2 regions of the Pandoraea sputorum genome follow, and region 1 is predicted to be linked to the other one. Evidence: predicted binding sites of a transcription regulator. Region 1 holds the regulator's gene; the other holds the start of a gene.

What was found. The regulator FliA, encoded in region 1, starts transcription of late flagellar genes. The targets are predictions, from matches to a motif close to CTAAAGTTTNNNNNNNNNNNGCCGNTA.
Region 2: NA29_RS20670 (DUF4088 family protein) is a predicted target of FliA. The motif match lies at 1,410-1,436, and genes of this name have one in related genera.

The regions. Positions count from the first base shown of each region.
Region 1 is NZ_CP010431.2:5,625,075-5,628,490, reverse strand. Features, by position in the region: gene flhF (flagellar biosynthesis GTPase FlhF) at 1-883, shown strand, start outside; gene NA29_RS24960 (MinD/ParA family ATP-binding protein) at 876-1,760, shown strand; gene NA29_RS24955 (RNA polymerase sigma factor FliA) at 1,798-2,526, shown strand; gene NA29_RS24950 (radical SAM protein) at 2,719-3,396, shown strand; gene NA29_RS24945 (SPASM domain-containing protein) at 3,403-3,416, shown strand, end outside.
Region 2 is NZ_CP010431.2:4,692,214-4,695,629, forward strand. Features, by position in the region: gene egtB (ergothioneine biosynthesis protein EgtB) at 1-368, shown strand, start outside; gene egtD (L-histidine N(alpha)-methyltransferase) at 368-1,360, shown strand; gene NA29_RS20670 (DUF4088 family protein) at 1,710-2,537, shown strand; gene NA29_RS20675 (DMT family transporter) at 2,571-3,416, opposite strand, start outside.

The DNA of each region.
Region 1 (3,416 bases):
CACATTGCTCGCGGCGGGCTTCTCGGCGCAGCTCGGCCGTGCGCTGCTGGAGCATCTGCCGGAAGGCAGCGACCGCGAGAACGGTCTGGACTGGGTGAAGAATGCGCTCAAGCGCAATCTGCCCATCATGCCGAACGAAGACGAATTGATGGATCGCGGCGGCGTGTATGCGCTCATGGGGCCGACCGGCGTGGGCAAGACCACGACCACGGCCAAGCTCGCGGCGCGTTGCGTGATGCGTCATGGCGCGGAGAAGCTCGCACTGCTCACGACCGACAGTTATCGTATCGGCGGCCATGAGCAGTTGCGCATCTACGGCAAGATTCTGGGCGTGACGGTGCATGCGGTGAAGGACGCAACGGATCTGCGTCTGGCGCTGACCGAACTGCGCAACAAGCACATGGTGCTGATCGACACGGTTGGCATGAGCCAGCGCGATCGCACTGTACCGGAGCAGGTGGCGATGCTGTGCGGGGCGGAGACGCCGGTGCAGCGTCTGCTGTTGCTCAACGCCACGAGCCACGGCGACACGCTCAACGAAGTGGTGCACGCCTATCGCAGTGCGAGCGCCGAGGGCGGTGGCGATCTGGCGGGGTGTATTCTGACGAAACTCGACGAGACGACCAACCTGGGTTCGGTGCTCGACACGGTGATTCGTCACCGTCTGCCGGTGCATTACGTCTCGACGGGGCAGCGCGTACCGGAAAACCTGCACGTCGCGGACCGGCAATTTTTGATCGACACGGCGTTGTCTGCGCCGGTGACGGGGTCGCCGTTCGTGCCGTCCGAGGAAGATTTGCCGGCAGTGGTGCGCGGGGTCGATCCCAATTACAGCGGGCTGTTCGCACCCGCACAACCTTCAGGCGAGGCCTGCTTTGGTTAAACTCGTACTCGATCAAGCTGAAGGGCTGCGCCGACTGGTGGCGCGCCATACCACGCGCATCGTCGCGGTGGTAGGAAGTGCGCCTGAAGCCGGTCAGACGAGTGTTGCGTTGAATCTGGCCAGTGCGCTGGCTCATCACGGTCAGGATGTCGTGCTGGCCGACGAGAGCGGCCATGCAGCACCGGCGCTCGGTCTGCCATTGCGCGGTGACATCCACGATGTGCTGGCAGGGCGCATTTCGCCCGACGCGGTGCGTGTGCACACGCGCGACAACGTGGTGCTGGTGCCTGTGGCGCATCGTCATCCCGAGCGGATCGATCCGCAGCGTGCACTGCCGGTGCTGACCGTTGGCGAGCCGGACGTCGTGATCGTCGACTGCACGCATGCCGGTGGTGTGCTGAGCCCGTTGGCGGCGCATGCGCATGACGTGCTGGTGGTGCTCGGCTGTGAACCGGCGTCGATTACGGGCGCGTACTCGTGGATCAAACAGGCGCATTACGAATATGCGCTGGCGCAGTTCCGGGTGTTGGTGAACCGGGCGGAGGATATGGAGGCACGCGTCGTGTGCCGCAATCTGGCCACGACGGCGAGTCGTTATCTGGCGGTGTCGCTGGAGTTGGCCGGACATGTGCCGTCGGACCGTCAGGTCATGCGGGCGCGGCAATTAACGCGCACCGTGGTCGATGCGTTTCCGATGGCGCCGGCGGCGGTGGCTTATCGTCAGTTGGCGGCGCAGGTGATGCATTGGCCGTTGGCCATTCGGGATACGGGACCGGCGGCGTTGGGTGCCGGGATCGGTCAGGTGGGCGATTGCGGCGGCGATCGCGGTGCCGAGATGACGCATGGCGTGGGCGCGGTGAGCGCGCACACGGCCTGAGCGTCACGGCACGCGTCGAGAGGAAGCGGAGGGAAACATGTATACCGCGCGCGGGAAGGTCGACACGAACGACACGCTGACCCAATACGCGCCGTTGGTGCGCCGCCTGGCGCTGCAATTGATGGCGAAGCTGCCGGCAAGCGTGGAATTGGAAGATCTGATTCAGGCTGGCATGCTGGGGCTGCTCGATGCGGCGAACCGGTATCAGGAGACGCAGGGCGCGCAGTTCGAAACGTACGCGAGCCAGCGCATTCGCGGGGCGATGCTTGACGAGTTGCGCGAGCTGGACTGGGCATCGCGCGGCATTCGCAAGACGGCGCGCGAGATCGAGAAGGCGGTGCAGCGTCTGGAGCAGCGGCTGGGCCGGGGTCCGTCCGAGAGCGAGATTGCGGGCGAGATGTCGATCGGGCTGACCGAGTATCAGCAGATGCTGCAGGATGTGCACGGCTGCCAACTGATCTATTACGAAGACTTCGAAGCGGCAGACGAAGAGCCGTTCATCGACCGCATTTGCGCGGACCCGGGTGCGGATCCGCTGACGATGCTGCTCGACGAAGGTTTGCGCGGCGGCGTCGTGGACGCCATCGACCGTTTGCCCGAGCGCGAGAAGTTGCTGATGAGCCTGTACTACGAGCAGGGATTGAACCTGCGCGAAATCGGCGCCGTGCTCGAAGTCAGCGAGTCCCGCGTGTGTCAGTTGCACAGCCAGGCGATCTCGCGCTTGCGCGCGACGCTGCGTGAGAAGGCCTGGACTTCGGCGAATTGAACGACCAATAGATCTGCGTAAGAAAACCTCCTGAACAAAGCCCCCGGTGACGCGCAAGCGCCCCGGGGTTTTTTGTTTCCCGCAGGGCGACGCTATTGTGCACGCGGCCAGTAAAGTTCAACGGAAAATTCCCAAGCTCGCTACGAGCATAGCCGCGCTATTCTGCTGCTAACGGCTTAGCAAATCCCCCCGATGTCGAGGCGGCCGCGTACAACGTATTTCACCGGGGGGGATATGCGACTGGTTAACGTAGTAAAGCCCACACACATTTGTAACTTGGCGTGTACGTATTGCTATAACGACGACGTTCGCAAGCCTGTCATGGCCGCGGAGACTCTTGGAGTCACGATTCGAGAGACGCTCGAGTTGGCGAAGCAATATGAGAGCGTCGACGAAGTCGATTTCATTTGGCACGGCGGCGAGCCGTTAGTCGCAGGAAGGGAATTCTTCGAGAGCATCGTTTCATTCCAATCGGAATTCGCGAGCGGTGTCCGCTTTACGAATAGCGTTCAAACGAACGGCACCCTTATCGACTCCCGGTGGGCAGAGTTCTTCGCGAAAGAGGGGTTCAACGTGAGCCTTTCTCTCGACGGCCCCGAGGAGATCAACGACCGATTCCGTGTCTATCGTTCAGGTGCAGGATCGTTTGCCAAAACGTGGAAAGCCATTCAGGTCCTTAGGGCCGTTGGCCTCAATCCCGGCGTATGCATTGTCCTCAGTCGGGCCACGATTGATCGGACGCAAGAAATTTTGCGTTTTCTATCGGACAACCATCTCGGGTTTAACGTCATTCCATTGACCTTGTCAGGGTCGGCGCGCGACCACTACGACGAACTCAGCATCACCCCTCAGGAATACGCGCGCGCTTGAATTTCCATGTACGACGAGTG
Region 2 (3,416 bases), 930 kb from region 1:
AACACGTGAGCTATTTCGAAGCGGACGCGTTCGCGCGCTGGGCGGGCAAGCGTCTGCCGACAGAACAAGAATGGGAGGTGGCGGCGCGCGGCGCAGGCAGCTCGTCGTCGCCGATGCAACCCACGATGGAGCAGCGCTTTGGCCCGGTATGGCAATGGACGGCCAGTCCATACGTCGCATACCCGGGATTCCGGACGGCATCGGGCGCCGTCGGCGAGTACAACGGCAAATTCATGTGCGGACAGTTCGTGCTGCGCGGCGGATCGCTCGCCACGCCGCCGGGACACGCACGCGTCACGTACCGTAACTTCTTCTACCCGCATCAGCGCTGGCAGTTCTGCGGCCTGAGGCTCGCGGAGGACCGCTGATGTTGCAAGCTACGCAAACCCAACAAGCCACGGCGTTCGTTTGCCCGTCATTGCCGGAAAACGCCTTTGCCACGGACGTGCTGGCCGGTCTCGGCCACACGCCGAAGACATTGCCCAGCGTCTGGTTGTACGACCAGCGCGGCAGTGAACTCTTCGAAGAGATCACAGGCCTCGACGAGTACTACCAGACGCGCACCGAAACCGCCCTGCTCGGCGAGTGCTCAGCCGCCATTGCCGATGTCGTCGGACCGAACGCCGTTGTCGTGGAGTTCGGCAGCGGGTCGAGCCGTAAGACACCGTTGCTGCTCGATGCCCTCGTCACGCCGCGCGCGTATGTCCCCGTCGACATTGCCGACGATTTTCTGGACGACGCCGTCGCCACGCTCGCGCGCCGCTGCCCCGGCATTCCGATGCTGCCGGTGCGCGCCGACTTCACGCGCCCGTTCCATCTCCCGCCGCAGTTGCACGACACGCAAGGGCCGCGCCTCGGCTTCTTCCCCGGCTCGACGATCGGCAACTTCGCGCCCGGACAAGCGGCCGCCTTTCTCGCACATGTCGGCAAGATGCTCGGACCGCACCGGCGCATGGTCGTCGGCGTAGACGCGTGCAAGGATCCCGCCGTGCTGCTGCCCGCGTACGACGACGCGCGCGGGGTGACGGCGCAGTTCGATCTGAACGTACTCGTGCGCATCAACCGCGAACTCGACGGCGATCTGCCGCTGGAGGCCTTCCGTCACGAAGCCCGCTTCAACGCGAAGGCCAGCCGTATCGAGATGCATCTGGTCGCACAGCGTGCATTCTCGGCCACCGTTCTCGGCCATCGCTTCGATTTCTCGGCGGGCGAGTCCATCCATACTGAGAACTCCTACAAATATGGACAGACGGAGTTCCGTGCACTCGCGAACTCCGCTGGATGGGATATCGAGCGCGTCTGGCTCGACGCCCGTTCGCGCTTCGCCGTCTACCTGCTGCGCGCCGCCAACGGCGAGTGATCCGGGGGCCGCCTCCACACGGCGTTGAAAGAAAATGCGCACCGAAGGCTAAAGTTTTTACGCCGTTGTGCCGTTGATGCATGCAGACTCATGCTGCCCGTCATGGACGTGACAAACGTCCGGCGGGACAGCCCATCTCACAGCGCACGGCCATGACCGCAGCGCACCGTTGATACGAATCGCTGCACATGACTTCACGCGCAATGGGGATGCACGTGGCACGGGCTCCGGCCGCTCCGCCTGTGGCCCGCCTCACTCACACGGGCACTCGCACCGACACTCGACCGGCCGACGCGACTTCGCTCGCGTGGGATCGGCACGCTATCGCCGTGACCGGGAGCCGGTCACGATGAGCCGCATCGCCCTGACCCTCTCCGACAGCGCGCTGGCCGACCTGCAAAAGGATTTCGACGCCTTCGTGCGCATCTCCGCTGCCGTCGACCGCCATTTCACGCCGCCGCCCTTCGACGACTTCCTGCGCGCCCGCCTGCTCGACAGCACCGTGCCGCTCACCGAAGCCGCCGTCGCCCAACTGCTCGCGGGCGGGCACTACGCGTGGGCCAAACGCACGTTCGACAAGCAGTTTCCGGACGTCGTCTCGATCATCCTGAATCAGGCGCGTCAGCACGGGTTCTACTTCGTGTCGCGCCCGGAATGGTCGCGCGAAGACATGGCGCGTCAGGCCAGCCGCTGGGCCGAAGGCATCGTGAGAGAAGCGAAGGGCGAGGAGCGTATCGTGGAATCGCTCGCCGGTCAGATCGTGACGTCGGCGCAGGACCTGCGAACGCTGGAGGCCACGTTGCAGACGCCCGCATGGCGCACCGCGTCGGTGCTGCGCGAACGTGTGTTCGAAGCCAAGCGCGCGGTCGAAACCGCCCGCTCGCTGCAAGCCCGCGAAAAGCTCGGTGAGCTGCGCGCGCTGCTCGATCTCGCCGTCATTTACGGCTCGGTCGGTGCTCAGGAAGCAGATCAGATTCTGGAGTATCTGGGCGTGCTGCGTCCCGAATTGTTCAACGACGATCCGGGCGTCTTCGAGCGCATCGCCGCCTGGTTGCGACGCCTGCTCACGCCGAGCATGCCGCGCCCCGCGCCCGCGCAGGAGGTTCAGGTGCCGACGCTTGGCACCGAAGCCTCGCATCAGAGCGCCGAGCCTCTGCAAACGCCCGTCACGCGCTAAGCGTTTCAGGCGCGTCCCTCACCGTCGTCACCGTCAGCGGTTAAAGATCAGCGCCACCCCGGCGCTGGCGATCAGCGCGCCCCACCAGGCGCCCGCTGCCGGACGCTGCCGGGTGCGAATCCACAGCAGCGGCAACACCATCACCGGCGTGGTCGCCGAGAGCGTCGCAATGACGCCCGTGTTGCCATGTCCCATGCCATACAGCAGTAACGTCATGCCGACGGCCACGCCGACAAAGCCGGAGGCCGCCGTGAGCGCCAGCGTGCCCGGCGTAAAGTCCGAGAAGATGCCTCGCCCGCGTCGCGCCGCAAGGATCGTCAGCCCGAGCGCCGACACGCCCACGCGCACCGCCGACGCCCCCACAGGATCCACGCCAGCCGCCATCACGGGCTTGGCGATGAGCGTCCCGATCGAGTGGCACAGCGCCGCCGTCAGCCCGATGGCGACACCCACGCGCACGTCGCCGCGCACCGACTCCCAGTGGTGCGCATCCTCACGACGACCGCCGAAAGCGATGGCCAGCGCCACCCCCGCCGTGACCAGCGCAACGCCCGCGACCGCCTGCCAGCCCAGCGCTTCGCCTAGCCAGAAGTACCCGAGTACGGCCGTCATCGGCGCATTGGTGGCGAAAACGATGGAGTTGCGTCGCGGCCCCAGACGTCCGAGAGACGTGTAGAGAATCGTGTCGCCCACGAGAATGCCGATCAGCCCGGACACTGTTAGTCGCAGCCACTGCTCGAGCGACAGCGACGGCCAGCCGCGCAGCACCGCGAGTGCGAACAGCAGCATCGCGAAGACCAGCAGCATGCGGGCGTAGTTGAAGGGGAACGAACCGGCCTGACGGACAGGCGTGATGGCGATCATGCCGCTGCAAGCCCA